3 regions of the Pseudoalteromonas sp. SR41-7 genome follow, and region 2 is predicted to be linked to each of the others. Evidence: predicted binding sites of a transcription regulator. Region 2 holds the regulator's gene; each other region holds the start of a gene.
What was found. The regulator sigma-54, encoded in region 2, starts transcription at its own class of promoters, with help from an activator protein. The targets are predictions, from matches to a motif close to GTTGGCACGNNNNTNGNNT.

Region 1: H5092_RS03195 (BON domain-containing protein) is a predicted target of sigma-54. The motif match lies at 5,702-5,720, and genes of this name have one in related genera.
Region 3: fliS (flagellar export chaperone FliS) is a predicted target of sigma-54. The motif match lies at 7,899-7,917, and genes of this name have one in related genera.

The regions. Positions count from the first base shown of each region.
Region 1 is NZ_JACJEF010000002.1:103,803-114,938, reverse strand. Features, by position in the region: gene H5092_RS03240 (serine hydrolase) at 1-330, opposite strand, end outside; gene H5092_RS03235 (gamma-glutamylcyclotransferase family protein) at 346-840, opposite strand; gene H5092_RS03230 (LysE family translocator) at 868-1,506, opposite strand; gene H5092_RS03225 (hypothetical protein) at 1,518-2,291, opposite strand; gene H5092_RS03220 (CreA family protein) at 2,339-2,824, opposite strand; gene H5092_RS03215 (5-carboxymethyl-2-hydroxymuconate Delta-isomerase) at 3,032-3,361, shown strand; tRNA gene H5092_RS03210 (tRNA-Ile) at 3,672-3,748, opposite strand; gene H5092_RS03205 (hypothetical protein) at 4,002-4,499, opposite strand; gene H5092_RS03200 (YqaE/Pmp3 family membrane protein) at 4,869-5,027, opposite strand; gene H5092_RS03195 (BON domain-containing protein) at 5,100-5,666, opposite strand; gene H5092_RS03190 (LiaF domain-containing protein) at 5,995-6,663, shown strand; gene H5092_RS03185 (VOC family protein) at 6,702-7,118, opposite strand; gene suhB (inositol-1-monophosphatase) at 7,362-8,165, shown strand; gene H5092_RS03175 (ABC transporter substrate-binding protein) at 8,219-9,028, opposite strand; gene H5092_RS03170 (GGDEF domain-containing protein) at 9,048-10,835, opposite strand; gene secF (protein translocase subunit SecF) at 10,966-11,136, opposite strand, start outside.
Region 2 is NZ_JACJEF010000001.1:470,651-481,786, reverse strand. Features, by position in the region: gene mgtE (magnesium transporter) at 1-950, opposite strand, end outside; gene H5092_RS02235 (HPr family phosphocarrier protein) at 1,082-1,354, opposite strand; gene rapZ (RNase adapter RapZ) at 1,397-2,242, opposite strand; gene ptsN (PTS IIA-like nitrogen regulatory protein PtsN) at 2,261-2,713, opposite strand; gene hpf (ribosome hibernation promoting factor) at 2,718-3,005, opposite strand; gene H5092_RS02215 (RNA polymerase factor sigma-54) at 3,032-4,531, opposite strand; gene lptB (LPS export ABC transporter ATP-binding protein) at 4,601-5,326, opposite strand; gene lptA (lipopolysaccharide transport periplasmic protein LptA) at 5,323-5,868, opposite strand; gene lptC (LPS export ABC transporter periplasmic protein LptC) at 5,858-6,412, opposite strand; gene kdsC (3-deoxy-manno-octulosonate-8-phosphatase KdsC) at 6,409-6,960, opposite strand; gene H5092_RS02190 (KpsF/GutQ family sugar-phosphate isomerase) at 6,961-7,932, opposite strand; gene H5092_RS02185 (calcium/sodium antiporter) at 7,936-8,904, opposite strand; gene H5092_RS02180 (ATP-binding cassette domain-containing protein) at 9,160-9,975, shown strand; gene mlaE (lipid asymmetry maintenance ABC transporter permease subunit MlaE) at 9,975-10,754, shown strand; gene mlaD (outer membrane lipid asymmetry maintenance protein MlaD) at 10,768-11,136, shown strand, end outside.
Region 3 is NZ_JACJEF010000001.1:118,252-129,387, reverse strand. Features, by position in the region: gene flgL (flagellar hook-associated protein FlgL) at 1-63, shown strand, start outside; gene H5092_RS00635 (flagellin) at 340-1,827, shown strand; gene H5092_RS00630 (tetratricopeptide repeat protein) at 1,895-3,331, shown strand; gene H5092_RS20795 (flagellin) at 3,465-4,949, shown strand; gene H5092_RS00620 (flagellar protein FlaG) at 5,105-5,530, shown strand; gene fliD (flagellar filament capping protein FliD) at 5,592-6,992, shown strand; gene H5092_RS00610 (hypothetical protein) at 7,089-7,403, opposite strand; gene fliS (flagellar export chaperone FliS) at 7,412-7,813, opposite strand; gene H5092_RS00600 (sigma-54-dependent Fis family transcriptional regulator) at 8,235-9,671, shown strand; gene H5092_RS00595 (DNA-3-methyladenine glycosylase I) at 10,011-10,604, opposite strand; gene H5092_RS00590 (PAS domain-containing sensor histidine kinase) at 10,737-11,136, shown strand, end outside.

The DNA.
Region 1 (11,136 bases), on a different contig from region 2:
TAAATGATCAATTACGCGGTCATCCCAGCTTAATTTACCTTCATCAACCAACTTTGCCAGTGCCGCAGTAGTGAATGCTTTTGTGTTTGAAGCAATACCAAATAAAGTGTCTTTGTTTACTTTTTTGTTGGTATCGAGATTAGTTACACCAAAGCCTTTAGCAAATATTACTTTATCGTTTTCAACAATGGCAACTGCCATCCCGGGTACGTCAAAACGTGCCATTGACGCTTTAATTACATCGTCAACTTTGTTGGTATCAACTTGTGCCCAGCTGCTAAACGTAGTGCCTGCTAATAGTGCAATTGCGGCAAGTTTGGTTAATTTCATATCAATCCTATTTTATTATTTTTGATGAACTGCAAATTCAATTGCTGCGCGCTCTTGATTGGTGTCGCTTTTTTGTGCGCGATTTAATATGGCATCACTGTATTCTTTTGGTACGCCCGCTTCAAGTGAACCGCGATGAACGTGTTTTATGTACCAATCATATGGCAGTACATCGCTGTCATGGGTATTAGCTATATAACAATGTGCGGCTACAGTCTCACCCGTTAAAAGCGTCGGGGCTATATCTACACAATCGTAACCTACGCCCTCAATACCATCTAAAATAGCTTTTTCTTCTTCATTGAGCTCATAAATAACGCCGTAAACCAATGCATCTTCTTTATCGCTTGGACAAATACTGCATTTACCTGAGCCATCTTTAAATAGCATATCAAAAGTAAGCTCGTAGCCTTTAAGTACCGCAGTTCCTACACGCTTTACATTGGGCAAGCGCGCTAACAAACGATTAGATGACATATTAGAACCAAACGAGAAATTATATAGCGGCATTTTTATCTCCTGCGCTTTTTGAATAAGTTAAATAACAACACGTACTGCAAGTGCAATTAAAATAATGCCAATTCCACGGTCAAACCAATAACCGCGTTGTTGGAAAAAGCCCCTTACATTATCTCGAGAAAGCATCATTGAAAGCATTGAAAACCACGCCCAAGTAGCCAATGCCATATACACGCCGTAGCCGACCTGTATGCTAGTAGGTGTTGTTGGGCTAATCACGAGTGTAAATAACGACATAAAAAATAACGTGGCTTTTGGGTTTAATGCATTGGTGAAAAAGCCGCGCCTAAAAGCCACCCAAACGGGTTCCTCTTGAACGGTTTTGTTTTCAACATCTTTTACAGCCTCGCCTTCATTACTTGCAGGCGGTTTTGCAGCTCTAAGAGCTTGTACGCCTAAGTAAGCTAAATATGCACCAGCAAGGTACTTGAGCGCCATAAATAAACTAGGCGATTGCGTTAAAATAAGCGCAACACCTAAAACACAATAGGCAACGTGCAGTAAAATAGCAGCGCCAACACCTGCGCTTGTCCACAATGCATTGCGCCTTCCTTGTTGCACACTTTGCTTAAGTACTACGGCAAAGTCAGGTCCTGGGCTTGCTACTGCAAAAAAATGAGCAATAACAATCAGTAAAAATTCATCTAAGTATTCCACGCAGATCCTTGCTAGTTTGGCGAATAAGCTAATAACAGCGGGTTGGCCGAGTTATTTACCAATGCTTTAATTTCTTTTTGTGCTTTTTTAAACTGGCCACGTAAATGCGGCTTTAAATGCTTTTTAGACACTTTATCGTTTTTAAAGTAACTAATTAGGGCATGCATAAATACCGTATGCGTTTCACTTAACTTAGCTTCACGGTTAGCGTATGGGTTATAGCAAGAGCCACACCCGCCTTTAAACTGATACACCGTATTACTCATCATCACACCAAACCCTAAAAAACAAGCAAGTGCATCAGCAGCTTGTGGTAAATACTCCCTACCACCTGGCGGTAGCACCCCAACGTGATGAATAAGTATGGTGGCCAGAGTACCTGCATAACTTGCCACTAAATCTTGTGGCTGATTAATCTGGTTAGGATTAAAAGAAATATTAATCGTATGGCTTGGCGGCACAATTAGATGGCTGCCTTCGCCACGTATTTCATTGCTAAATTCAAAGTGTGGAAAAACTTGCGGTTGTAATTGCTGCGGTGCAACTAGTTGGATAGGCCATGCGTTCATACCCGCGTAATTAGTAACGCGGTTAAAAACATTACTCGCCATTTCTTCAATGCTCGATACCGAATCAGGGAAAAAAGTGGCCGTTGGCAGTATTATTTGAGTGTGCTTTGTAAAAAACTCAGCATCAAAGTTTTCTACAGCCCAAATAAATGTATCAATAAGCCATTGCTGTTCTTGCTGCTCTAATAATGGCTTTGATTTAAATAAAGCTAACATAGTGTGCTCTTTTAGGTTTTAGTTTAGGTGCTTACGTAGGTGCTAACTTAGTCTTTTTGTGTAAGCGCCCAGTCCCACGCTTGAGTATTGTATAGCGGCACTGTTGATAGCGCATGGTGGTGGCTTCCACTGGACTCTTTAGTTGAGTACGATAAGTACAATAAAGTACGATTTTCAGCATCGTAAATACGACGTACTTTTAGTGATTTAAATAATATACTTTTAGATGATTTAAAGATCACTTCGCCCGATTTGCTACGGTCTATTTTTTGTAGCTGCTGCGCTGTAATTGGCCCCGTTTGACGACACGCTATAGACATATCAGAGGGATCTGAAAAATCTAAATTAGCCTCTATATGACTAATATGACAAGTAACGCCCTCAACAATAGGATCTTGCTGCGAATTCACCACAACATCTTTAGTTGTAAATAACCCAAGGCTTACCGAAGCAACATCGTCAGAGCAAGCACTTAACGTAACAATTGCACCTGCAAGTAAAGCTAAACGTTTAAATTTTTGTGGTAATTTCATACTTATCCTTAATCAATATATAGGTAACTTAGTAGATAAGTTACTAAGCGAAGGTTCACCTGTTTGTTTTTATACTAACATCAAAAATAAATACGACTAAATTAGTTTAAAGTAAAGATTTTAGATAGCTCAGGGTTTAGTGACCCCTCTTGTATTTGATACAATTACCTCTCGCTCATGCAGTAACTCATAATAGGAAACGCCTAAATGCCGCACATTATTATTGAACACTCAGAAGACCTCCCCGTTTTACCTCAAGTACTGGTAGAAAAAATTCATACAACCGCTTTCGAAAGTAACTTGTTTGAATTAGAAACCATAAAAACACGTGCTATTGCTTATCAGCAATATCAACTTGGCGCAGGAAAATCAGGGTTTATACATATCGCGGTACATATTTTGGCAGGACGCTCAATTGAGCAAAAACAAATGTTAAGCGAACTGCTACTTTCATGTTTAAAAACATATTGCAGAGCATCAGACAGTCTAAGCGTAAATATTTACGATATTGAGCATGAGATATACCGTAAAAATTAGTTAACTCTTGTAGCTTTGAGCAATAAAAGTAAACACTAGTAAGTAAAAAGCCCCAATAGGGGCTTTTTTGTCTTCTGACATTAAATGCTGATCACTGTCACTTATAAAGCAAAGCATCTGATCTAACGCTGGAATTTAATAGTGCATTCGCACTATTCCAAATTTAAGAAAGCTTAGCTTAATCTATGGATTAACTTTATTTAGATTACGTTTATTCTTAGGGGTAACTAAAGAATAAAAATTACACAATATTAAATTAATGTAGCTTTAAATAATTTGGATAGATATTTACTTGGGAAATTTGTAAAAGTGGTGGCCCCTCCCAGACTCGAACTGGGGACCTAACGATTATGAGTCGTGTGCTCTAACCAACTGAGCTAAGGGGCCAACTTTATATAACTGCTAGGCAGTTAATTTTTGAAGCGTTCAGTCACAGAGCGACTAAAGCGGGTTGCAGTATAAAAACTTTTTAGGTGCTTGTCACTACCAAAAACCTTTATTTTAACAATCAACAAGCTAACTGCTTAAATAGTAATCTTTTAAGTGGGCATAAACATAAAATGTAAGATATTTACCGTGCTATTCACTGCATTAAATTATAAACAAAACCTATCCCATATAGTCTTTTATATTTAACCCTCTACTTTTTAAGCAAAGCTAACATATATGTGTAGGCATACAAGGCTGTAAAAAATACGCTTGGGGCTACTGTCAGTGCCAAATTAGGTGTCTGATTAACTACATTCACCATAATCACTAAGCTCGATTGAACAGTAATCGGAATAATAGGCGCAAAAAGTACGCCTGCTATTTTTTTATTACTTAAATACGAGGCGCTAGAGTTAATTGCATTATTAAAACTTTGTCGTATTGCGACGTTTTGTGGTGTTTTAGAATGAAACATACAAATAATTGGAGTTACGAACGCAAGCGTTACATAACTAAACTTATACTTGTTGACGACCTTTTCTAAAATAAAGGTAAAAAACAGCGTTACAAATCCACTATACAACCCTTGCACTAATGCAGCTTGAAAAGTGACCGATTTAGCAATGTCTGCCGCACTATTTGCCCAGAAGGCCCAACTAAAATAAAAAATGAATGACACAACGCCTGACATTATAAGTCGAATATTCAATTAACTACCTCAACATGCCTAAAAACCTAGTTTAATGATAACACTAGAAGTGAAGGTAATATTGTCACTAAATAATAAGGTATTTGATTGTATATTATAGATGTATAAACACACTAATGTTGAAGATTTCCTAAATGGCATCAAATCAGAATCTGAGCGCGACTGTTAACTGGAAAGCTTATTAGTAAACAATAAGTATAGTTTTAAAATAATATTGGGAGTGAGTTAAGGAAGTGAATTAATGGGTTGAAGTGTTTTAAAAAATGGATTTAATCTAAAAACTCTCTAAAAACTAATATTGTGAGCCGATCGGTACTAAAGTATTTAGCTAAACCTCAGTAGTCGGCTTACACAATATATAATCTGTCATTATTTTTTCGCAATAATGTAGATTGCATGTATTAACCCTGGGAAATAACCTAGCAGTGTTAATAGAATATTTAACCAAAAATGCATACCTAAGCCAACTTGCAAAAACACACCTAATGGCGGTAATAAAACCGAAAGTATTATACGAATAATATCCATGATCAAACTCCATTTAAATTAAACATTGAAAAGACTTAAAGCCCAGTATTACTGGGCCTTAACTATACTGTATTATTCAGCAACAATAGCTAGTTTATCAACTACGTCGCGAACATCTTCAGCATTTTTAGCAATTTTAACTGCTAGTTGCTTTTCAGCTTCAGACTCTACAGAGCCATTCAGAGTTACCACACCGTTGTCGGTATCAACATCAATGTCTGTACCACCTACTTCTGAGTCAAACAGGAAGCGAGTTGTGATTACAGTGGTGATTTTAGCGTCCGTTAGGTCGTTATCATCATCGTCCATCATGTCGTTGTTTTTATCTTCGGTGTCCATGCTTTTAACAACAGTAAGGCTGTTATCAACATCAGTTACACCATCTAGGCTAAGTACAAGTTCTTCTGCTAGCTCTTTATCGAGTTCGCTATTAACTTTACCTGTAAGTACTACTTTGCCATTTTTTACATCAGTGTTAATGTCAAAGTTGTTTAGATTAGTGTTCATAAGTAGAACGGTTTCTGCCTTACCATCAATCCAAGCATCTTTACTTTCGTTTTCCCAGCTGTTTGCTTGGGCACCCATAGCCGTAGTACCAAGAACTAGAGCTGCGATAATAGATTTGTTAAATGTTTTCATAATCTTTCTCCTTTTGATTAAAGACACTTTAACTAATGCGAGCTTCAGGCCAACTTTATTTATACTTAAAATTCAAAGGCTTGAATTAATTAAAAGATAAAACCTTATCTATGTTTGTGTAACTATTTACAGGCTACTCGGTAAAACTTTCTCAAATAGTGAAAATAGCTAGATAATTGCTCTTTTGGTTAATCTATCGTTAATATAACAAAACAAAAAACACCGTTAAAAAATAACCAATTGATAATTAATGAAATTATATTTGGTACGCGGTTTGCAGCCTAACTACAAGAGCAGTATCAATAGTAAATATAATAAGGAATAACTCATGTCTGTAAAAGTTGAAGACCGCCCAATAGAGCAAGTACGCGAACAAGTGATTGATCAATTAATTTATAATTACAGTCATGGTGTTATTTCTGTTGATGCATTCGAAAGACGTTTAGATAATGCGATGGATGCACCTAATAACGAAGCACTGCTAGCCTTAGTAGAAGACTTAACACTTAATACCGATCAGCAATATAAAGCAGAAAAACAATCGCAATTTACACCACACTATAGTGCACAGCAAAACAGTGATGATGATTTTACATTACGCAGTATTTTAGGATCTAACGAGCGAAGTGGTCAGTGGGTTGTGCCAAAAAATATATATTTGAGTAACTTTATGGGATCGGTGGTGCTTGATTTTACCGATGCTATTTTTGCGCATCAAAATGTAACTATTCACGTTAACTGTATTTTTGGTAGCGATGAAATTTACGTACCAGAGCATGTCAATGTAGTGTCTAAAATGTTTTGTATTTTAAGTAGCCTTGAAAATAAATCTGTGTCGCTTAACAAACGCCAAGGCCCTACAATTCATATTGAAGGAAAGGCAGTAATGGGCTCGGTTGAGGTAAAAATAAAGCGCACAATTAAAGAAAAATTTATGAGCTTTGCAAATGAGCTAAAAACCCAGTTTGGCACGGGTAATAATAATCGCTCACTATAATTGAGTAGCAGCACTTTAGCGTGCTGCTTAGTATTTTATTATAAATCGTTATTTCGCTCGCTTGGTATATCACTTAAATACTCTACAAACTCAACTTCAAACCCTGCAGGATCAATAAAGTAGACATTCTTTCTGAAAGGATTCTCGTTACCTTGCTTGCTTAGAGTAAAACCCACTTTATTTAAGCGCATTACTACTGCGCTTAAATTATTAGTTACATAAGCAAAGTGTGCAAAACCAATTTGATGGCCCGATAAGTTTCTGTTTTCACCTTCACCATGACTGCTTATCGCAATGTAATGCGTGTCATCTCCAAAGTGTACCCAGCGTCTTGGTTTTCCATGCCAATCGCCTCTGCCCTCACTTCTAATCGACCAATGTGGAAATACAGCGCGATAAAATGTAAGCATACTATCTATATCACTCGCGACTAAGTTTACGTGCTCTAAATACATAATGTTATCCTATCAGTTAAGTTAGGAGCACGATAAAATCTCAAGTTAACTTTAGGTAAAGTGTTATTTAAAATTAATTTATTTAAATGCAGATAATTATTTTTTAAAAATATATAAACTTTTCAATCTTGTATAAAAAACAAACACAAGTATTTGGGGTTTATTGTTTACTTTATGGCAAAAGTCGCTAAAATACGCCGGCTGAAATATATAAACGTTCTTTTACAACCCAAAGGTAATACCATGCATCCAATGTTAAACATTGCGGTTCGCGCTGCGCGCAACGCAGGCAAAATTTTACTTCGCGCAAGTGAAGATTTATCAAAAGTTGAAGTGCAACAAAAAGGCGCTAACGACTTAGTAACTAACATTGATAAAGAAGCCGAAGCCGTAATTCGTGACACTATTTTACAGTCTTACCCTACTCACTCAATTGTTGGTGAAGAACTAGGTGAGCATAAAGGCAAGGATGATGATTACCAATGGATTGTAGATCCTATCGATGGAACAACTAACTTCATCAAAGGTATCCCTCATTACGCGGTTTCTATCGCACTTAAAGTCAAAGGTCGTTTAGACCAAGCTGTTATTTATGATCCAATTCGTGGTGAGCTTTTCACTGCATCTCGCGGTCAAGGCACTCAGTTAAACAGTAAACGTCTACGCGTTAGCAAAACTACGGTTCTTGCAGGCACTGTACTTGCTACTGGTTTCCCTTTCAAAAACAAAAACCACATGGATGCATACACTGAAGCGTTTAAAGCATTGTTTGTACACACTGCTGATATTCGCCGTGCAGGTTGTTCTGCTTTAGATATGGCATACGTTGCAGCTGGCCGTGTTGATGGATTTTTTGAAATTGGTTTAAAACCTTGGAACTCTGCTGCGGGCGAACTAATGGTTAAAGAAGCGGGCGGTATGGTTGTAGATTTCGCCGGTGGTAATAACTATAACCACAGCGGCAATATTATCTGTGGTTCACCAAAACTGACTCAAGCAATTATCCGCGAAATTCGTCCAGTATTAACTGAGTCGTTACTTCGCTAATTAAATGCTATTAATAGCATACTAAAAAGGAGCCTAGGCTCCTTTTTTTGTGCCTAAAAATAAGGGTTATCGAGCTTAATTTCTATTGTTTTACCTTTTGTATAAGGTAGTGTATTTAAATCCTTTGCGAAGTATTCATTAAATAATGCATCAAACTCGCCGTTTGTCTGCATTAATATTAAGCCCTCCTCTACTGCCTTTGCCAATTCGGGTTTACTCTTAGTCACAAAATAATAAATACCCGTTGGGTAGCTTATATATAAATCAGGCACAACGACTAAGTTACTTTGTTTGTTTTCAATAAGCTCAGAATTAACCTCAATAAACGAGCGAGGAAAGTAATCTATTCGCCCACGGCTCGTTAAAGTGAACATGGCTTGGTAATTGGTAAGCGGCCTTACACGTAAGCCGTTATAGGACATTATTCTTGTATCTGGCCAGTTGTGACCCTGCACTGCTGAAAACTCTCCTAGCTGCTCTAGGGTTTTTACGTCTTTAAAGCGTGCTACGTTTTGTTTATTAGTGAGTAAAGCCCGCTTTCCTATATAACCTTTAAATAGTGGTATTTTAATAGCTAAAGCAAGTGCCTCTCGCTCTGGACTACTCATACTCCAATACATATCTAGTTCGTTATCATTTAGGTTTATGAGCTTACGTTTTTGCTGATCTGATATGGGAGTCATCCTAATAACCCCAGGATAGTTAACACTCTCAAGTGCACGTACCAGTAGCTCACTTAAGTACTCTTCTCGTGCGTTTTGAGTATCTTGCTTTTGGGCTACATTAATTATTTGCTCTTGCGCCATAAGTGCAAAACTTGCAAGCAGACCAAGTACACTGGTCGAGATTTTTATTGGCAACATAATAATTACCTATTTTTATTTAAATTACCTGCTTATTGCTTGCTAGGCGCACCACTGCGGGCGCAGGCCCTTTACGTTTGCAAATAAACAAATAACTATGGCGATAACGTTTGGCTTCTTTTTTAGCATCAGTTGCGAGTGCTGCAACTTGGTGACTGTTTTTACATTGTTGTAAATCAGGCTCAACTAAGCCAATCGATAACGTTAGTAGCGGCACAAATTGCTTTTCTCCTTCACGATTTGTGGCCCAATACCCTTCGCTCTTTATGTGCTCAGGTGTAAAAAATATACGAGACTGGAGTTGAAATTGCTCAATAATGGTATTACATATATCAACCGCGTTGTGCTGATCAAACACCACCATAAAGTCATCGCCACCTATATGTCCTACAAAGTTAGCACTATTTTTACACGCTTGCACTGTTACATCAGCTAATAGTTTAATTACACTGTCGCCGCTAGCGTAGCCGTATAAGTCATTAAATTGCTTAAAATGATTTAAGTCTATATACGCGAGTGAAAACGGATTACTACCTTTTAATCGCTGCTCTATAGCTTCATTAATTGCCACATTACCAGGGAGCATAGTCAGTGGATTAGCGTGTTGTGCATGGCGTATTTTTTCTTCGGTTATGTGTTTTAAAATATCGCGAAGCGGCGCTAAACCTAAATAAGCGTTTTCTCTGGTTATCACTATATGGCGGCGTATATCAAAGTCTTGCTCAGTTATTTGTTTACTTACGGTATCGAGTAATTGGTTTTCGTCAACGACTAAGGGCTGCTTATCCATCAGTGCAGTAACGGGGCGTTTATCGTAAAGAGCATGCCCATAGGGCGCTGCAAAAACTTCTGTTAATTGATCTCTGTGAAGTAACCCTACTGGCTGGTTTTCAGTATTTAACACTGCAATGCTTATGAGTGATTTATCTTGCTCAAAGAGCTTATGCGCATCTTTACAGCGAGTGTCGCTGCTTATTGCAGGTTGCGTAACCGATAAGCGACCTATTGCCATAGATTGATCAAACAATGTGTTTGATTGCGTAAATGAAAGAGCTTTTAGTTGCTCTGAGCTGAAATCTTCACTTGGCTTTATGCTTGGCTTTTCGAGTAAAAACCCTTGTACATTACTAATGCCTAAGTTTTCTACAAATGTAAGCTCTTCTGGACGTTCGATGCCTTCGGCAATAACCTGAGTATTAGTAGCTCTGGCCAAAATAGTAATAGATTTCAAAAACTCTTTTTTAACTTCGCTTTCATCACAATGATCAATAAAATAGCGGTCAATTTTTACAAAATCAGGGCATAGTTCAGACCATTGCTTTAACCCTGAATACCCAGCGCCTAAATCATCTATTGCTATAGTAAAACCGAGCTCTCGATAATGGGCTATCGTTTTTAATAACAAGAAGCCATCATCTACTTTTTCTTGCTCAGTAACCTCTATAACTACACGGTTAGCAGCTAAGCCAAATTGCTCTATTAGGTGCAATGTTTCCCCTTTAGGGTGGCAAGGGTCTAGTAGTGTTTTAGGGCTTACATTTAAAAATAATTTACCTTGTAGGTTAAGCCTTACAAAGTTTTCAATCGCTTTAGAGCGACATAGTAATTCAAGCTCCGAAATTAAACATTCCTCATGGGCAACTTTAAATAACGTATTAGGCATTTCTAACGGGCTATTTTTAGGTCCTCGACTAAGTGCTTCGTAACCTAAAATAACTTGATTACTAATATCAAAAATAGGCTGAAACAGCGTTGTTATTTCACCGCTTTTTAAAATGTACTCTAATACTTTGCGCTGAATCGTCACGTATTTGCCTTACAACTATTTTGATTGGAGCAATAAAGTACCAAGTGTGTATGACATTTTTATTGCGCAAAAAAAATGCGCTCATAAAAAAACCGCTCATAAGAGCGGTTTTTATTAAGTACAAACCTAGTTACGGCATAGCGTCTTGGTCTGCGCCTTCTTTTTCTATTACTTCTGGTATTAAATCTTCTTTGCTTACGCCCATTGCTATAGCAACAGAGCTTGCAACATAAATCGAAGAATAAGTACCAATAAACACACCAAACAGTAATGCAGTTGCAAAACCATGAATGGTTTGTCC
Region 2 (11,136 bases):
GGGAGAACATCTAAAGTGCCTTCAAAAAAGCTAGCTACAAAAGCAGCTGCAAGTGCGGTTAGTAAGTTAACTCCTAGCCAAACTGAGCGTTTTTTAGAGCTTTTTAGTACTGGCGCGAATGTATCCTCTTCATCATCAAGACCGGCTAGGCTTAATAAGCTATGCTCGGCATCTTCTCGGATTACATCAACGATGTCATCGATAGTAACACGACCGAGGAGTTGGTCGTTATCGTCCACCACTGGGGCCGATATCCAATTATGACGCTCAAATAATTGCGCTACTTCACTTTCATCCATTGAGATTGGGATAGACTCACAATCTTCATCCATTAAATCGCGGACAATTTTTTCTGGCGGATTAGTTAATAATGTACTCAGCGATAAAGCGCCTATAAAGCAGTTATGTTTATCAACAACATATAAATCATCTGTACCCTCTGGTAACTCACCACGCAGTCTAATATAACGAAGTACAACATCGAGTGTTACATCAGGGCGAATGGTCACCGTATCGGTGTTCATTAGCGCACCTGCTGAACGCTCTTGATATGACAGTGCTTGCGTGGCACGTTCACGGTCTTGAATGTCCATCGCGCTAACAACGTCTTTATAGACGGTATCTGGCAGGCTACGTAATACTTCACCTAAGTCATCGTGGCCCATGTCTTCAGTTGCGGCGGCAATGTGCTTAGGTTCCATTTGGGCAATAATGCCTAAACGAACATCTTCAGATAATTCTTCAAGAACATCACCCTGCACATCAGGATCGACCAATTGCCAAAGCAGTCGGCGAATTTTATGCGGTGATGATTCTAATAATAATGCGGTATCACAAGGAGCCGTTTTTGCGAGCATGCGCCTAACTTGAACAAATTGACCACTATTGAGTGACTTCGTCACCTGCTTTAGTTGCTGTAGTGGATAATCTTGTTCAAAAGCTTCTGGCATTGGCGTCCTTTATAAATTGTTATATTACTTTATGGGGGGAGGTGAGTTAACTGGCGTTACTAACCTATTTATTTTATATATCTGTTTTAATTGAAGCACTAGTAATGCGAATATTGTTTTTATAAAACAGATTATTCTTGTTCATTAAAGCGTTGTGCTATTAATTCTCCAACAGCGTGTAAAGCTTGCTCAGAATCAGGGCCTTTACAAACAACTTTAACTTCTTTTCCTTGGCTACTTTCAAGTAACATTAATGCAAGTACGCTATCGCCTGCTGCTTCTTTGTCATCTTGGAATAATGTGATTGTCGCATCAAATTGTACTGCTAATTGCGCAAGCACAGTAGCTGCTCTGGCGTGTAAGCCTAATTTGTTTTTTATTAAAAAGGTATCTTCACAATGCATAACTTACTCTACCTAAGCTGAACAGGTGATTATTCAGCTATATTATTTTTCTTGCTCGCGATGGCGAATTTTTACATTGGGATGTGTCATTGCAAAACTTTCACCGATAGTTTGCGCTAAATACACAGAGCGATGTTGCCCGCCTGTACACCCAATAGCAATGGTTAAATAACTGCGGTTATTTCTTTCTAAATGCGGTAACCACGTTTGTACAAATGTTTGAATTTGCCATGTGAATTTTTGCACTATGCTGTGATTAGCTAAATAGTCTTTAACCGGTTGATCTAACCCATTTAAAGGCTTCAACTCTGGTTCCCAGTGTGGATTTGGTAAAAAGCGTGCATCAAATACGTAGTCTGCTTCTTTTGGTATACCGTGTTTAAAGCCAAATGATTCAAATGTGACAATCAGTTGCTTATCTTTTTTACCTAAAATCTTTTCACGAATAGATTCAGCGAGTTGATGAACACTTAAATCAGTCGTATCTATCATAAAGTCGGCGCGAGTGGTTAATACATCAAGTAATTCTTTTTCTTTTTTGATGGCTAAATCAAGGGGCAACGAGTCTATTGATAGTGGGTGTAATCTGCGTGTTTCAGAAAAACGTTTGATCAATGTCTGATCGTCGCTATCTAAATAAAATAACGTAGGGTTTGCAAAGCCTGGTAAGTATTCAAGAATATCGTTAAATTCATCTTGTTCTTTAGGGATGTTGCGCACATCAATGCTAACAGCAATTTTATCGTAGCTATCAGATACACTGCGAACTAATGAAGGAAGTAGGTTTACTGGAATATTATCTACGCAATAATAACCTAAATCTTCTACAACGCGCAAAGCAACCGACTTTCCAGAACCAGAACGGCCGCTTATGATAATTAACTCCATTTAACACCCTTTATAAAACTATGATTGATCGACAATAACTTGGTAAAGCTCAGTATCAGATTTTGCACTGCGTAACTGTTTACAAAAATCTTTGTTGTTTAGTTTATCAGCAATGGTTGCTAGAGTCTTTAAGTGCTGCTGGTTATCGCCATCTGGTACGATGAGTGCGACAAAAATATCAACAGGGCGATTATCGATTGCATCAAAGTTTATTGGAGTTTCGCTAACGAGCACTAAAGCCAAAGGCTCTTCTGCACCGCTCATTCTTCCATGAGGAATAGCAATGCCACGCCCTATACCTGTACTACCTAATTTCTCTCTGCTCATTAAAGCATTAAGAATATCTTGTTGCGGTAAATACGGAAGTTTGTCGTGAGCAAGTTCGCTAATGAACTCTAAAATTCTTTTTTTGCTATTAAAAAGGACCGCAGCTTTGCTGCAGTCCTGGCATATAAGTGAACTTAATTTCATCATATTAGTGTCGAGCAAGCTTCTCTTTGTGTTTGATTACTTGGCGATCGAGCTTGTCGATCAACGAGTCAATAGCGGCATACATATCTTGATGTTCTGTAGAGGCAAATAGCTCAGCACCGCTTACGTGTATTGTGGCTTCTGCTTTTTGATTTAATTTTTCTACATCGAGAATGACATGAACATTATTAATATGATCAGAGTGTCTTTCAAGCTTCGCAAATTTAGTATTAATATAGTCTCTTAGTGAATCGGTTAATTCTACGTGACGACCAGTTAAGTTTAGTTGCATAAGCATTACCCTCTTAGTTTAGCGTCTTAAATCAGACTTTTACGCTGATTTGACGGTGGAATAGCAAGAGATTCGCGGTATTTTGCGATTGTACGTCTCGCTACTTTAATTCCTTGCTCAGCCAATATATCCGCTATTTTGCTATCACTCAATGGTTTTGCTGAGTTTTCTGCTGCGATTAATTTTCGGATAAGCGCACGTATTGCTGTAGATGAACATTCACCACCGTTTTCAGTACTTACATGGCTTGAGAAAAAATATTTAAGCTCAAATATACCACGGGGTGTATGCATGTACTTTTGAGTAGTTACGCGAGAAATTGTCGATTCGTGCATTTCTACCATTTCAGCAACATCATTTAAAACCATTGGTTTCATGGCTTCAGGGCCATGTTCAAAAAAGCCTTGTTGTTGCTTAACAATACAATTAGTAACTTTTAATAGCGTGTCGTTTCTACTTTCTAAGCTTTTAATAAACCATTTAGCTTCTTGTAAATGTGAGCGAATAAACTGGCTGTCGCCACTTGATTTTACAGTGCGAGACATTGCTGCGTATTGGCTATTAACACGAATTTTAGGCATGCTATCTGGGTTTAATTCGACAACCCAGCGGCCTTTAATTTTTTTAACTGACACATCAGGAATAACATACTCAGATTCTTCCCTTACAATAGTATCTGCAGGTTTTGGGTTGAGAGTATGTATTAGTGTCATTACTTCTTTAAGCTCTTCTTCTTTGAGCTTAGTTTTTTTCATTAATGTACGATAGTCGCGAGCTGCTAATAGATCAATATGCTCGGTTAAAATCATTTTCGTTTCATTAATATAAGGTGTTTCTTTATCAAATTGATTAAGCTGAATACACAAACACTCTTGTAAACTACGTGCAGCAATACCAACAGGATCAAACAGTTGGATGCGTTTTAATACCGCTTCAATTTCATCAAGTTCGACTTCGTTATCATCTTCGTTTTCTTGATTAAAGCTTTCTAAAATCTCTTCGCAGCTTAGTGTTAAAATACCTGAATCATCGACAGCTTCTACAATAGCAATAGCAATAGCTTCGTCTGTAGGGCTAAATGGCGTTAGTTGTAATTGCCACATTAAATACTCATGGAGCGTTTCAGTAGAGGCGCCTTGGTATATTGATTCGTCTTCAGGCATTGGACCTGATGAGGCTGCAGGAGCGGCACTCATGTACTCATCCCAACTGACATCCATAGCCATGTCGTCACTTAGCGTGTCTTTTGCAAGTGCTTCACCAGTATCTTGTTCGTATTCGCTCGGAGCATCATCAGCAGATGCGCTAACAGTTATGTCATCGGTATCAGCTTTTTGCTCGTTTTTACCAGCAGCGTCTTCGGAATAGTCTGCCTCTTCAACCTCTAATAGTGGATTACTGTCGAGAGCTTCTTGTATTTCTTGCTGGAGATCCAATGTACTGAGTTGCAACAAACGAATAGCTTGTTGCAACTGTGGAGTCATTGTAAGTTGCTGGCCCATGCGCAGCTGTAGTGATTGCCTCATGTATCTCTAACAATCCTTTTATGTTGTTATAATTAATACTAGCAGATGCTTAAAGACATGGCGTAAATGTTACAGCCTAAATTGCTCGCCTAAGTAAACATCGCGTACTGTTTTATCATTTAATACGTGTTCTGGAGTACCTGATGCAATCAGCTCCCCATGAGAAACAATGTAGGCTTTTTCACAAACATCAAGGGTCTCTCTTACGTTATGGTCGGTAATTAATACACCAATCCCACGATTTTTAAGATGTTCTATTATTTTCTTTATATCTAATACCGAAATAGGGTCAACACCGGCAAACGGTTCATCCAGTAATATAAATTTAGGATCTGCTGCCAGCGCTCGTGCTATTTCTACACGACGACGTTCTCCCCCCGATAATGCCATACCTTGGCTATCACGAATGTGTTGTATGCTAAATTCATCTAATAAGTTATTGAGCGTGTCTTCTCTGGCTTGTTTATTTAGTTCTTTGCGCGTTTCTAAAATGGCCATTAAGTTTTGATAAACAGTCAGCTTTCTAAAAATCGATGACTCTTGTGGTAAGTAGCCTATGCCTAATCTAGCACGACTATGCATAGGTAAAAGAGTAATATCGTTATCATCAATAGATATTTTACCTTTGTCGCTAGGAACAAGCCCTACAATCATATAAAAAGTCGTTGTTTTACCAGCACCGTTAGGGCCAAGTAAGCCAACTATACTGCCAGCTTGTACTTCAAGGCCGACGTTTTTTACAACTTCACGACCTTTATAGCTTTTTGCCAATAGTTCTGCTTTTAATGTGCTCATGGTTGACCTTTATCGCCTTTTTTACTTTTTTTAGTTTCGATCGGTACTAAAATTGTGTGAACGCGGTCAGTTGAGTTTTCATCTTTTTCGGCACTGATGAGCTGCTGCTCTATGTCGTAGGTAATGCTTTTAGCATTTATTTTTTGTCCGGCTTGCGATACTTGTGCATTACCAACAAGCGTTAAAAAACGCTTAGATACATCATAACGTACTTCGTCAGCACTGGCGCTCATAGTCGTGCCGTCTGATTGCTTTTCTTCAAAGTGCGCAGGGCTACCTGTGGCAATTAATAATTGTTTATTATCACCAAGTTCATCACGTTTGTGTACTTCGAGGCGATCGGCTGTAATGCGGCGATTACCGTGAATAATCTCAACGTTTTTCTCAAAAATACCCACATTAGCTTTCAATTGACCTTCTTGCTTGTCGGCACTTATTGAAATCTGATTGGCAGCAGGTTGCGTGTTTTGCTCTGCAGCACTACTATTAAACGCTAGTATAAGTGTAGGAATTATAAGTGATTTTAATATTTTATTGGTCATAATATATGGTTCGCGTATGGTTAATTAGTTTTATCACTTCGGTTTTCAAGTCGGCTTCTAGGCCTTTACCGGTGATTTTTAAATTGGGTCCAGTGATAATGACGGGTTGCTCCGAACGCATTGTTAATAACTTTATATCAACCTGAATATTATCAGCATTGATTTTGTCTATCATGGCGTTATCGGTTAAATTTTTGGCAACCACATTACCTTCTAAAATTAATTGTTTATCTTCATATAATGTTGCTTCGTCTGCATTTATTTGCCACGTTTGTTGCTCGTTATATAAAGTAAAAATGGGTTTTTCAAAAAACGTGAAACCTAATTGCTGGTATAGCTCCATTTTAGCCGCAGTGACTTTGTGGCTAATTTTACCTTGCTCATCATAGGCTGTCTGTTTGAGCTCAATAGCTATGTAATCAGGCTTAGCAACAACTTCAGGCTCAGCCTGAGGCACAATATTTGTTTGTGTAAAATAAGGGTACCAAAGCCAAACCATACAGCTAATGAATAAAACGCTTAATATTATGCGCGCTGCATTCATGAACTAGTGCCTTGTGTAGTCAATGCTTTACCATTTTCAAGCATGAGCAAATCGGTGAGTTCTCTCACAGCGCCAAAACCACCAGGCATTTGCGTTACATAATGTGACAAACGCTTAATAAGAGGGTGGGCATCATTTACTGCAACGGCAAAGCCTACTAACTCCATAACAGGCATGTCAGGACCGTCATCACCAATATAAGCAATTTGTTCATCGCTAAGGTTGAGTTTATCTTTTAACTCTTGATAGGCAATGAGCTTATTTTCTTGGCCTTGATAAATATGCTGTACGGTTAAGCTGCTCATACGTTGTTGTACTATCTGTGAATGACGACCAGTAATAACAGCTACTTCAAAGCCACTGTTTATAAGTGCTTTAATGCCAAAACCATCTTTTGTATTAAATGCTTTTAGCTCTTCACCTTGATTGCCAAGGTAAATACGGCCATCAGAAAATACACCATCAATATCGCATATAAGTAGTTTTACTTTTTTAGCGCGTGCTTTTGCGTCATCGCTCAGCGGTTGATAGAGTTCTTCAAATTGCATTTATAACACTCCTGCTTTTAATAGGTCTTGCATATTTAATGCGCCAATAGGTTGGTTTTTCTCATTGACGACGATTAGGCCATTTATACGTTTACGTTCCATAATATTGAGCGCTTCAGCGGCTAAAATATCTTGCGTAGCTGTAGTGCATGACTTAGTCATAACAACATCTATTTGTGTTGTATGAATATCAATTCTTTGTTCTAAAATGCGACGTAAGTCACCATCGGTAAATAACCCTACGAGTTGCTGATTTTCATCAACAATGGCTGTCATACCTAATCCTTTAGCTGACATTTCTATTAGAGCATCTTTAACTGTTTGTGAAACATCAATAATAGGTGTATTTGCGCCGCTGTGCATAACATCTTTTAAAGTAAGTAATAAGCGCTTGCCTAAACTACCACCTGGGTGAGATAGCGCGAAGTCATCAGCTGTAAAGCCGCGAGCTTCTAATAATGCAACTGCCATGGCATCGCCCATCGCAAGCGTTGCAGTGGTACTTGATGTAGGGGCTAGGCCCAATGAACAAGCTTCTTTTTCTACTTTAATGCACACATGTACATTAGCAAGGGTTGCCATGGTTGATTGTGTATTGCCAGTCATCGCTATCATTTTGGCACCAAGTCGTTTTAAAACCGGAATGATATTTAAAACTTCGCTGGTTTCCCCTGAATTAGAAATAAGCATAACCACGTCATTTTTAGTGATCATACCTAAATCACCATGACTTGCTTCACCAGGGTGAACAAAAAACGCTGGGCTGCCAGTACTTGCAAGGGTTGCCGCTATTTTATTGCCAATATGGCCTGATTTTCCCATGCCAATGACAATAATACGGCCTTCACAGTCGTACATTAATTGGCACGCGTAATGAAAATTTTCATCTACATATTGTGCAATATCACTAAGTGCTTGGCGCTCAACATCTAAAACGCGAAGGCCTTGTTCAATAAAGTTTAGCGTTGCCATCATTTACCCTACTTGACTAAAAATATACCCTTGGTAACCCAAAAACGCTATTAGCAATAAGCCGCCTTCTACCCTATTGATACGCTGGGTGCCTCTAAAGTTCAATGACATAATGATAAGAGCAAGTGTTGCACCAATCATAATTAATATATCTCGGCTTACTAACGATGGATCAATTGCTGAAGGATTAATAATACCTGCTAGAGGTAATACAGCTAAAATATTAAATATGTTTGAGCCAACAATATTACCTAGTGCTAAATCATCTTCATTTTTAAGTACACCTGCAACCGAGGCGGCAAGTTCAGGCAAGCTAGTACCAATGGCAATAATTGTTAAACCAATGACTAAGTCGCTTAAGCCGAAGTATTTAGCAATATCAACAGCTGAGCCGATTAAAAAATGAGAACTAACCGGCAGGAGTATCATGCCAACAATTAACCAAAATACCGCTTTTTTAGTAGGTACATCGTTTGGTACATCGTCGCAGGCTTCTGAGACAAATGGGTCATCTTGGTTTTTTGCACGCATGGATACAATGATTAACCCACCGATGAATACGATAAAGCCAACTAAAAGCGCAACACCTTCACTAAATGAAAAGTAGTTATCTGAGAACACATACCAAGTAGCTAAAGATACGAGCATCACTAATGGCATTTCACGTTTTAACGTACTAGATGAAACTGAAAGAGGGCGAAATAGAGCAGTGATACCTAACACAAGTAAAATGTTTGTAATATTAGAGCCAACAGCATTGCCAACGGCTGTGTCGGTTTTGTTAGCCAAAGCGGCAGAGGCTGAAACCATCATTTCAGGGGCTGAAGAGCCCATGGCTACAACGGTTAAACCAACAATAAGTGTAGGTACACCAAAGTTTTTAGCAAGAGCCGCAGCCCCATAAACAAACCTATCGGCACTCCAAACAAGAGCTGCAAAACCAAGAATTAAAATAACAAACGAGGTAACCATTGTGTTAAGCCAGTTATACAAAATACGGATGGCGCGAATAGTAACAAAAGCCAAGATGAAAGTATAAATAAAAGAGTAAGGTCAACTAGGTAACAATGTTGCTTTTAAACAGCTAATTTAAAAATTTAAGCCGGGGTTAAGCTGTTTTGAGCGAGTCTTATAATCCTTTTCATGGGTGTATTACAAAATCTTACGAATTGTTTTTTCCATCTTTGACAAAAAAGCTTTAAAATAGGGGCACTAGTGAACATTTTTATGGAGAGCGACTTGTCGCAATCAATAGTAGAAGTCAAGGATGTTAGCTTTTCGAGAGGCAATAGAACCATATATAAAAATATGAGTTTTAGCGTTCCTAAAGGTAAAATTACTGCGATTATGGGGCCAAGCGGAATTGGCAAAACCACTATGTTGCGTTTAATTGGTGGTCAGCTTAAACCAGATTCAGGTGATATTTTATTTGAAGGTGGCAGCATTCCTAAAATGTCTCGTAAAGAGTTATACGAAGCACGTACTAAAATGAGTATGCTTTTTCAAAGTGGTGCGTTGTTTACTGATATGTCGGTATTTGACAATATCGCGTTTCCTATAAGAGAGCACACAAAGCTAAGTGAAGACCTGATTCGATTAGTTGTGTTAATGAAACTGCAAGCGGTTGGACTACGTGGCGCTAAAGATTTAATGCCATCTGAGTTATCCGGCGGTATGGCAAGGCGTGCTGCACTTGCACGCGCTATAGCACTTGATCCAGAGCTAATCATGTACGATGAACCATTTGCAGGGCAAGATCCTATTTCGATGGGCGTATTGGTTAAGCTAATTAAGTCGCTCAACGAAGTATTAGGTTTATCGTCTTTAATCGTGACGCACGATGTAACAGAGGTAATGAGTATTGCCGAACACGTTATAATTATCGCCGATCAAGGGGTAATTGGTTCTGGTACTCCAGATGAAATGCGTAATCATGAATCTCCTTTAGTTCAACAGTTTTTAAAAGGCTTGTCGGATGGTCCTGTACCATTTCATTTTCCGGCTCAGGCTTATGCAGACGAACTACTTGGAGAAAAAGCATAATGTTGGATTTATTTCAAAAGCTAGGACATAAAACGCTAGGACGCTTTGCGGCCCTTGGTCGTTCTGCTTATATGCTGTTTAGTGCATTAGCGCATGTTCCTAATTTTAAAAAAGGCACCCCGTTACTTGTTCGCCAGCTCTATATGGTTGGTTCGCAATCGTTACTCATTATTATGGTGTCGGGTTTGTTTATCGGTATGGTGTTGGCTTTACAAGGTTACACCGTATTGGTTGGTTATGGCGCTGAGGATAGTTTAGGGCCGTTAGTGGCACTGAGTTTATTGCGAGAACTAGGCCCGGTTGTTACTGCATTACTATTTGCAGGACGTGCAGGTAGCGCTTTGACCGCTGAAATTGGCTTAATGAAAGCAACAGAGCAACTTTCATCACTTGAGATGATGGCAATCGATCCGCTAAAACGTATTATTGCACCGCGCTTTTGGGCGGGTTTTATAAGCATGCCATTGCTTGCATTGATATTTTCAGCTGTAGCAATTGTAGGCGCTCATTTAGTGGGTGTAGATTGGCTGGGTGTTGATACAGGTAGTTTTTGGTCAATCATGCAATCGCAAGTGTCGTTTCAGCAAGACATACTAAACGGTATTATTAAAAGCTTTGTATTTGCCATAGTGGTGACCTGGATTGCGCTTTATAAAGGATATGACTGTGTGCCGACCTCAGAAGGGATCAGCAAAGCAACCACCGAAACGGTTGTTCATTCGTCATTAGCAGTTTTAGGTTTTGACTTTATTTTGACAGCGGTAATGTTTACCAGCTAATAGGGTATAGATAATGAATTCACGGAAATTAGAAATTTTAGTTGGTTTTTTTGTAGCACTTGGCATTTTAGCTTTTGCGATGCTTGCACTTAAAGTTGCCAATTCAGGTATTAGTGGCTCTGGCGAAACATATACGCTTAATGCCAAGTTTGAAAACATCGGCTCGTTAAAAGCGCGTGCGCCAGTAAAAGTAGGTGGTGTTGTAATTGGCCGTGTTGAATCAATTTATGTTCACCCACAAGAGTTTTTACCAGTCGTTAATATGACCATTGACGCACAGTACTTATGTCGTTTTTCAGACACAAGCTCAATCTCTATTTTAACGTCGGGGATTTTAGGTGAGCAGTACTTAGGTATTCACCCTGTAATTTCTCCAGATTCT
Region 3 (11,136 bases), 350 kb from region 2:
CTGCAAGCATCGCAAGCTACTTTTGGCCGTTTAACTAACCTTTCATTATTCGATTACTTATAAGCAGAAATACCTTGCCGCTTTACCTACTTTAAAGCGGCAATACTTTGCGGCAAAAATTGGCTACAAAACCGCGGCAAAAAAATGTCACTCCCTTCTAAACCACTTCACTATTTATTTACAATTTAATAAGCGTCATATTTATCAATAAAAACAGCATCTTAAAAATAAATTAAAGTTGGCACAGTAAATGCTTTTCTTACTGTAAGAAATTATCGAACAGTGGTTCCTGTTAAATCGTGTTGAACCACACTCTGTTTAAACCTAGGAGATGGTAAAATGGCATTAACAGTAAATACTAATGTGTCGTCACTAAACGCACAACGTAACTTAACTAAATCTGGCGAAGGCTTAGCAACTTCGATGGAGCGTTTGTCATCAGGTATGCGTATTAATAGCGCAAAAGATGATGCCGCCGGCCTACAAATTTCAAACCGGTTGACTACTCAGATTAACGGTCTAGCGGTTGCGCAGCGTAATGCTAACGATGGTATTTCAATGGCACAAACTGCTGAAGGTGCTATGAATGAATCTACTAATATTCTCCAACGTATGCGAGAGTTAGCTCTTCAATCAGCGAATGGTTCAAACTCCGCTTCTGATCGAGAGGCATTACAAAAAGAGGTTTCGGCATTACAGACCGAATTAACTCGAATATCAGATACTACCTCTTTTGGTGGGCAACAGCTGCTTAATGGTGACTTTGGCACTAAGCAGTTTCAAGTAGGGGCTAATGCAAATGAAACTATTTCTTTGTCATTAAATAGTGTTGCGGCAAGTGATATTGGTATTCAGTCATTTGATTTAGCTGGGACTGCTGCTGGCTTAGGTGAAGCTGGAGTTGCGGCAGCTGATGCAAGCTCAGTAACGGCTAATGGTGTTACAGCCGGTGGTCTTACTTTAGTTGGTAAGGATGGTGCAAACACACCTGTTACAAATGCAGCCGGTGCAAGTGCAAATACTATTGCCGATTCTATAAATGCTAATCAAGAATCTACTGGTATTACCGCAGATGCGAGAACTCAAGTTGAACTTTCAGGGTTGAGCAATGCAGGAGCCTTATCGTTTAAAATAAATGGTAATGTTATTTCAGCAAACCCAACATCAACAACAGATATGACTGCTATAGCTAATGCAGTAAACGCTCGAGCCGGTGAAACAGGTGTTTCTGCAGCCGTTGCTGAGACAGGGAATTTAATTCTAACGGATGAATCTGGTGAGAATATAAAGATTGAAGACTTTTTAGATTCCACAGGAACAGGAACTATTGTAGCTAAAGGTGTCGAATATGATGGAACAATTGGTGCAACAGCAATAACTTTAACTGGTGGTGGTAATGACTCTACTTCAGTTGCCGGTACCATTAGACTATCCTCTACTCAGGCTTTTTCTGTTACTGCTGGGGATGTAACATTAGGTGCAGATACCGCCGCTAATGTATCTGAATTAGATACTGTTGGATCTATAGATATTCAAACCCAATCAGGTTCACAAAATGCGCTATCTATAATTGATGGTGCAATTGCTCAGATTGATAGTCAAAGAGCTGATTTGGGTGCTGTGCAAAATCGTTTTGGCCATACAATTAGTAACCTAGCAAATATATCTGAAAATGTTTCTGCATCACGAAGTCGTATTCAAGATACAGACTTTGCGACAGAGACAGCGCATATGACTAAAAACCAAATATTGCAACAAGCAGGGACTTCAATTCTTTCTCAAGCTAATCAAATACCTCAGGCGGCTATTAGCCTTCTTGGCGGTTAAGTTTAATCTTGTTTTTTAAATATTTAAAAAAGGCTAATATCATAGCCTTTTTTTATGGGGATAAATTATGGGAATTAAGGAAAAAATTAGCAGAGCTAGTGAGCTATACAAACAAAGGGAATTTGACCTACTATCTGTATTATTAGAGCAGATATTAAAAAAAAATTCGAATCTTTTTGACGCGCTTCATTTAAAAGCTCTCATGCAGCATCAGCTCGGCGAGTTAGATGAGTCTATAAATATTTTTAATCGGTTAATAAAAAAAACTCCCTACAGAGCTTCGCTTTTTAATAACCTAGGTAATGTTTTTGTTGATAAAAAAGAATTCAAATCAGCAGAAAATAGCTACCATAAAGCACTGCAGATTAAAAAAAATTACTGTGAAGCTTTAATTAACCTAGCAAATACTCAAAAAAGGTTGAGTAAACACATTGATGCCGAGAAAAACTTCCAAAAAGCTATTCAAAGTAATCCAATTGAAGCTAAGTATTTACTAGACTTTAGTATTTTCCTTACAGAGCAAGGACGTTTCCATGACGCACTTAACCTGCAATTAAAAATTTTAGAAATGGATTCAAAGCAATCAGAAGTTTACTTTCAGATATTCAGTAACTTTATGTTTCTACATCAATATGAAGATGCTCTTGAGTTTGCTGATATTGGCTTAATGAGCCACCGGCTTGATGACTTTCAATTATGTGAGTTATTAATAGGTAAAGCTATTTTATTTTGGCTTTTCGATAATGATATTGAAGGAATGCAGGCTATATTGTTAAGTGAAAAAATACATACTATTGAGTCTAAAAATTTAAACTTAAAAAATCATCGTATTTTCCACCACTACCTCAAGCAACTATTTATATATCGTCAATCGAATCAGTTTAGCTATACAGCAGAAATACAACCCAGCATTTACTTTATATCTGAAAGTAATGGTTTTGCACCTAATGGAATGACAGTAAAATATCAAAATAAGAAAAATACAGTAAAGTCTCTTTTTATTACTGGTACAAAAATATTTCACCTGATAGGTGATTACAACCAGTACAAATCCAGCCTAAAAGTTGTTTTTAGCGGTCTGCCTAAAAGTAGTACTATTATTCTAGGTTTTGGTGAAATTGATTGCAGGGTTAACGAAGGCATATTTAATTACAGTTTAAAGCATGGTAAAGATCCTTTGTTAGTGGTTGATTCCATGCTAGAAAAATATTTTAATATGCTAAAAGAAGAAAATAAAAATAGGCATACTTTTATTATATATGGTGTTCCTTCCCCGCACCCCCAAGCTATATTGAGTCTTGATGTTAACAAAAAAAATGAATTTAAGCTTTTAATTGCCTACTTTAACTCTAAACTTAAAAAACTTTGTAAAACTAATTCCATGCCTTTTTTAGATGTGTACAAATTAACTGACGACAATGGCGTAAGTAATCTTAAGTATCATATAGATGTTCATCATGTTAAACCGAATACTGTTTCTGAACTTTTCGAATTACAAAAATAAATAAAAATACAAAAAAGATTAAAGTTATTTTTTTTGCTGCCGTTAACCTAATCAGTAAGGAGCTTGAACATATAATTGTGATAGCTCTTGGTTAAACTTAAACAGCAACATTACGAAAGTAATCAGGAGTTTTATTATGATTTCAGTAAATACAAACGTATCTTCACTAAACGCTCAACGTAACCTTTCAGCTTCAGGTTCTGACCTTGCAACGTCAATGGAGCGTTTATCATCGGGTATGCGTATAAATAGCGCAAAAGATGATGCGGCAGGTCTGCAAATTTCAAACCGTTTAACTTCACAGGTAAATGGTTTAGCGGTTGCACAACGTAACGCTAACGACGGTATCTCAATGGCGCAAACGGCTGAAGGTGCAATGAATGAGTCTACCAACATACTACAACGTATGCGTGAACTTGCATTACAATCATCTAATGGTTCAAACTCAGCTACTGACCGTGAAGCATTACAAAAAGAAGTTTCAGCGTTACAAACAGAACTAACACGCATTTCAGATACGACTTCGTTTGGTGGGCAGCAATTGCTAGATGGTAGCTTTGGTACAAAACAATTCCAAGTTGGTGCTAATGCTAACGAAACAATTTCTGTATCTTTAAAGAATATTAGTGCGAGTAACATTGGTGTACAGTCATTCGATTTGGCTGGTACCGCTGCCGGCTTAGGTGAAGCAGGTACTGCTGGTGCAACTGCAGCAACAAACGGTAATGGTGTTACTAATGGTGGTCTTACGTTAGTAGGTAAAGATGGTGCTAATACTCCTATTACAAATGCTGCGGGAGCTAGCGCTTCTACCATTGCCGATTCTATAAATGCTAATCAAGCAGATACCGGTATAACAGCTGATGCTCGTACGCAAGTTGAACTTTCTGCGTTAAGTAACTCAGGAGCGTTATCTTTCAGCTTAAACGGAAGCGTTATTTCTGCTAATCCAACATCAACAACAGATATGGCTGCAATTGCCGATGCTGTTAACGAAAGAGCTGGCGAAACAGGGGTTTCGGCTCAGGTTGCAGAAACTGGTAACCTAATATTAACTGATGAGTCTGGTGATGATATTAATATTGAGGATTTCGTTGATTCTACAGGAGCAGGCACAATAGTAGCTAAAGGTGTAGAATATGATGGAACAGTTGGTGCAACAGCAATAACCTTAACTGCTGGCGGTACTGCGGACTCTACATCAGTTGCTGGGAGTATTCGATTATCATCTACTCAAGCGTTTTCTGTAACATCAGGTGATGTAACTTTAGGTGCAGATACTGCAGCGAATGTTTCTGCATTGGATACTATTGGTGATGTTGATTTATCTACAGCTTCAGGCTCTCAAAATGCGTTGGCTGTTATTGATGGTGCGATTGCTCAAATCGATAGTCAGCGAGCAGATTTAGGTGCGGTACAAAATCGATTGGATTTTACTATCAGTAACCTCTCTAATATCTCAGAAAACGTATCTGCATCACGCAGTCGTATTCAAGATACTGACTTTGCAACTGAAACTGCAGAGATGACGAAAAACCAAATCTTGCAACAAGCGGGTACATCAATCTTGTCGCAAGCGAATCAGTTGCCACAAACAGCACTTAGCTTATTAGGTTAATAAGTCAAAAGTAATAGCTTAATGGTTAGCTAACTAATACATAAAGTCAGTATTAGTATTCTAAAAAAGGAGGTGGCTTTAGCTACCTCCTTTTGTGGTTTAAGAATATAAACTAAGCTATTGTTGGTTTAATTAAGTACACATAGGAATCTGTTATGAATACAATTACTTCAAACGCAGAAATTACAACATTACCGACTCCCATTGCTGGTGATGATAAGCAAATAGGACAAGCTGCTCACTCTTTAACTGAGCGAGCAATTGATGATGTAAAGCAGACGGATGCACAAAATCAACAAAAATTACAGCAAAATCAATACAACAATAATAATCAAGATGAAAAAGCTCAGCCGTTAGAACGCGAACAGCTAGAACAAATGGCGCAACAATTGCAGGATTTTATGGGTGAAATGAACCGCAGCTTACAATTTAAAGTTGATGAAGATTCAGGCCGCGATGTGATTAAAGTGCTCGATAAAAACAGTGGCGAAGTTATTAAGCAATACCCTTCTGAGGAAGTATTAAGTTTAGTGTCTAAACTGTCTGAATCTGCAGGAATTTTAATTGACCAAACAGTTTAGTTGGTAGTTGTAATTACCAATATTAAGTTAATATATTTTTAAGTATTCAAAGAGGTGAAGTATGGCTATTTCGTTTACTGGTTTAGGTTCAGGGCTAGCGGTATCAGATATTGTTGATGCACTTGTCAATGCTGAACAAGCACCGGCTGAGTCTCGCTTAAATACTACAGAAGGTAAATTAACGACAGATATTTCTGCTGTTGGTGCACTTAAGTCAGCGCTTGAAAAAGTGCAAACCTCAATGGAAGCATTGGGTGATAGCGACAAATACCAACAACGTAGTACATCAGGTACTGATGACTTTATATCTATAAGTGCAGACGAAGATGCTCAACCAGGTGGTTATGATGTAAAAGTTAACAACTTAGCCACGGAGCATAAAATATTGTCGCAAGCATTCGATGCTGATACGGCGGTAGGTGAGGGAACAATGACCCTAACCTCTGGTGATAATAGCTTTGAAATTGAAGTCTCAGATACTGCGACACTTAGTGAAATTCGTGATGCGATAAACGATAGCAACGATAACGACAGTATTAATGCGACTATCATTACTGATGATAGTGGCCAGCATTTGGTTATGTCCGCTAAAAATAGCGGTGCAGAAAATGAAATTAAAATAGAGATTGCTGATACCGATGGTAATAACACTGATGTAAATGGTCTTTCCCGTTTGGCATTTGACACTGCTGGTGTGCAAAATGCGAGTGAAGTAATTGCAGCAATTGATGCATCAATTACCATTGATGGCTCGCTAACTGTAAGTAGTTCATCTAATGAATTTGCCGGAGTGATTGACGGTATAACAATAACAGCTAAAAAACCGCACGATATCGATGACGACATAAGCGACATATCAATTACCGAAAATAATAATAATATTAGAGCAGGCTTAAATAGCTTTATTGAAAGTTATAATGAGCTGTTAGAGCTGAGCAATAACCTAGGTGCCTCAAGTGAAGCGGGTGCAGGAGTCATGGCTGGAGATTCACTACTTCGAGGCGTTATGTCAAAGCTTCGTAGTGAAATAACTGAATCAGTTGATTTAGGTGACGGTAACTCGTTATCACTTTCGCGGCTAGGTGTAGAAACAGACCGTTATGGTGTTTTAACGCTAAATACAGAAACACTCGATGAGCAAATAGACGCAGATGTAAATTTAGTGCAGCAGTTTTTTGTAGGTAATGACGATGATGGCTTCGCACAGTCTTTTGATGAGCTAATGAGCTTTTATACAGATTCTGACGGCATTATCCAAAACCGAATTGATAGTAAAACAAATCAGCTAGACGATTTAGATGATCAGCGCTTGGACCTTGCCAGTAAAATGGAGTCGCTATCGTCTCGCTTATATGCTCAATATAATGCGATGGATTTATTAGTGGCGAGCCTTAATAACACCAGCAGTTATGTTCAAGCTCAATTAGAGAATATGCCAGGCGTAGTACGAGATAACTCTTAGTAGATAAGTATGATATTAAATTAATAACTAAATTAAGAAAGCACAAAAAAACCGTTATTTAAAACGGTTTTTTTGTGTTTTCTATTTGAGTAGATTTTAGCGACTTGCTTTATAAGCTTTAATCGCCTTACCTGATTTTTTATGTTTAATAATAGCTTTAGATGACTCGTTTTTTGCACTATTCGCTTTTACTAAAATGGTATTTATACTAAGCTGAATTAATTCTAATTGCTTTGCGCTTGGGCCGTCGCTGCTTTCGCACCATTGCTTTAGTTCAACATTTAAAGTGTCTAAAAGAGGCCGAGCTTCGTCTGCGTTATTATCATTTACTAACACTTCAATATTACTAAGCAACGTTTGTATGAGCTCAGAGTAGTTTGTTAGTTGCTCTGAAGATGTTGGCGAGTCCATAATTTAAATTAAACCGCAGGGCTTCGTTGATCTAGTGGAATGTTATCCCAGCCTTCTTTAATTTCTTTAACAATACTTGATACTTCCACAATTGCTTCAATATCGTTGTTTATGTTCGCTTGCGTTAAACGGCGTTGGCAGTAGTCGTACAGTGCCAATAAATTGTTAGAAATACTAGGGTCTTGTTCTACTTCTAAATTAAGTGCGTCTTGCAGTGCACCAAATAATAAAACACAGGCCGAAATATTTTCACCTTTTTTTTGTATTTCTTTGCGCTCAATAAACCCTTTTGTTGCTGCTAAGCGACCGATGATATTACTGAATATAAGGTTTATTTGTTCGTAAGGGGCCATTTCGGCAATACTACTGGCACGAACTTGACTGTATTTTTTTACTGAGACATGAGCCATGGGAAAATCCTAAAATTTAAAACGATAAAATTATGTGAAAGCTAATATAAAAAATTAATTAAGCTTTTATACTTTTATAAGAACAAAGCAATATTAATGCCAAGCATTTTCACTTATTTATGTATCGGCATTTGTAACTTCAACTTAAATTTATAATTGAGTTTATTTACTAACAATAGCATTTTTATTGCAGAGTAAATTAATTTTTAGGGCTAAGTTATAGTTAGGTAATAGTTAAGTAATGGCTAAGTTAAAACTATAACCCATACTTAATGATTAACTATTAAGTATGATTGACTTAACTAGCCCGCCTGTTTTTTGGCGTTTATGTCAAAAAACTGCCGCTATCACTTGCATCCATGCTGAACTGGCTTACAATTTAACTAATTATACAAATTAGTGAAAGTACGGCTCGCTAAATATGATCTTGATTTTAGATAATAATAACAACCGCGCAATAGGATTAAATGCTTCACTTGGCTTTATTGGTGAAGCTGTTCAACTATTAAGCGAAGACTGCTTTGAACAAGAATGCAAAAAATATCAGCAGCAAGAATGCATGATCATTTTAGGAGCATTGCAATCACTTGACCACGAAAGCTTAATTAAACGCTATCCAACATTACCCTTTTTGTTAATTGGCGAAACGCTAAAACCACTATTAAGTATAGCTAATGTAGTGGGGCTTATTTGCGAGCCGTTTAATCACGAAGTAACAACTCAGTTACTTCACGATTGCCAGCAGTATCAGCGCATGTTGCCAAATGAGCATAAGCATTCTAAACCACATAAAACTTTTGACGGACTTGTTGGTGAAACAGAAGCCGTAAAAGATGTTCGCTTTTTAATTGAACAAGTGGCAAAAACCGACGCTAATGTTTTAATTTTAGGCGAATCAGGCACAGGTAAAGAAGTGGTTGCCCGTAATGTACACTTGCTTTCAAAGCGTATTAATGGACCGTTTGTACCTGTAAACTGTGGTGCTATTCCGGCTGAGCTGCTCGAAAGTGAACTCTTTGGCCACGAAAAAGGCGCGTTTACTGGTGCTATATCGGCTCGTAAAGGGCGCTTTGAACTAGCTCAAGGCGGGACGCTATTTTTAGATGAAATAGGCGATATGCCACTGCAAATGCAAGTTAAGTTGCTGCGAGTATTGCAAGAACGCAGCTACGAACGTGTTGGTGGTACAAAGGCAATCCAAGCTGATGTACGCGTTATTGCGGCCACGCATCGTAATCTTGAAACAATGATTGAAGAGGGTAGTTTTAGGGAAGATTTATATTACCGTTTAAATGTATTCCCTATCGAAAACCCATCGCTGAGTGAACGTGCTGATGATATACCGCTGCTTTTAAAAGAGTTAATGCGCCGTGTTAACGACCAGACTGGTTCTACCGCTAAGTTTACAGAGCGCGCAGTTGAGAGCTTAAAAGAACATGCTTGGCCTGGTAATATTCGTGAGCTTGCTAATTTGGTGGAGCGTATGGTTATTATGTTCCCTGACAAAGTGGTCGATATTCCTGATTTACCTAACAAATATCGTTACATTGAAGTTGAAGCCTACGAGCCAGAATACCCTGAAGAGTTAATGGAAAAAGACGCCTTTAACGATATATTTAGCACAGGCTTTAGTGATTACGAAAGTGAGCCAGACGCTGAGTTTAGCCAAACGGGTAGTGGGCTATTACCTGATGATGGTATTGAACTTAAAGATTATTTAGCCGAACTTGAAATAAGCTTAATTACCCAAGCGTTAGAGCGCTATGATTACGTTGTAGCTCGCGCTGCAGAGATATTAGGGGTTCGCAGAACAACACTCGTTGAGAAAATGAAAAAGTATAATCTTTCAAGAGATTAAGGTTTAAAAGCAGCTGTCAGTGTTAAGTTATAAATTGGCCAAACACAGTAGATAAAGAACCCCTCGTTTTGTAGGTGCGGTTTTATACCGCACTTTACTTAAAAAATATTAGCAAGAGCGCGAAGTAAATTCGCACCTACACGGTTTTTACTTTTGTTGTAGACGCTAGACTTGCTCGCGTGAAAAGCGTAGCTTTTAATCATTTAAATAAAACGTTATTTCACAAAGAGAAAAAACGAGGATAAATGAGAAACCATAGCCAACTTACGCGTTACTTCTCTATAGCGCAGCGTCTCTTAACCTCTTTGTGAACTCATCACTTTTATGGTTAGAAATCACTTACTCACTAAAAGTCTTAATAATTTCTTCTTTTCTAAAACAATCATTACTGTGATCGTTAACCATACCGCAGGCCTGCATATGCGCATATACCGTTGTTGGGCCTAAAAACTTAAAACCCCGTTTTTTTAAATCTTTAGCAAATGCAGTTGATGCCTCTGTAATTGCTGGGTAGTCCTCAGCGTTATTTAAATTACTTATAATCGGTTTATTATCGACAAACTGCCATTGGTAGTTACTAAAACTTCCAAATTCTTTTTGTATTTCTATAAAGAACTTTGCGTTGTTAACAGTTGCCGCAATTTTTAAGCGATTGCGCACAATACCCTCATCAAGCATTAATCTCTCAATGTCATCTTGTGTGAATTGTGCCACTTTATCTACATCAAAATTAGCAAATGCTTTTTTATAACCGCTGCGCTTTTTTAAAATTGTGTACCAGCTTAAGCCGGCTTGCGCTGATTCAAGAGTGATAAATTCAAACAGCTTTGTATCATCATAAAGAGGGACGCCCCATTCTTCATCATGGTAAATAACGTAGTCGGGTTTAGTGGTGTCGAGCCACGGGCAACGGCACTTTTTTTGCTCACTCATTATTATTCCTTTTTGTGTGCGTCATTTTTATGTCGCTCAAATTATTGATGTAACTCAATGATATGTATGCAAATAAATTTTGGTATAAATCGTGCATTTAGACATATATCTACATCAATTCGAGATTTGATTATGGCCCTTGCCAGCGTGCTAAAACCACAGTTTTTTTCTGCAAATCAGTATAACCCATGTTTACTTCAAGAGGAGTACATTGGTGAATTAAGCGATCTGCGCAAGCAAGCAAGTTGGCTTTCGCATTTGGTTGATACCATGCCTGCAGGCGTGGTTGTACTTGATGGCAAAGGGTTGATTGCAAAAGCGAATCAAATAGCGATTGATATGCTTGGCGAGCCACTTGAAGGCGAACGCTGGTTTAATGTTATTCAGCGCTCTTTTAGGCCACATCAAGATGATGGCCATGAAGTGTCTTTAAAAGACGGACGCCTAATAAAGCTTGATATTACTGCTTTAGCACCAGAGCCTGGGCAACTTATTTTAATGACGGATTTAACCGAAACTCGCCGCTTACAAA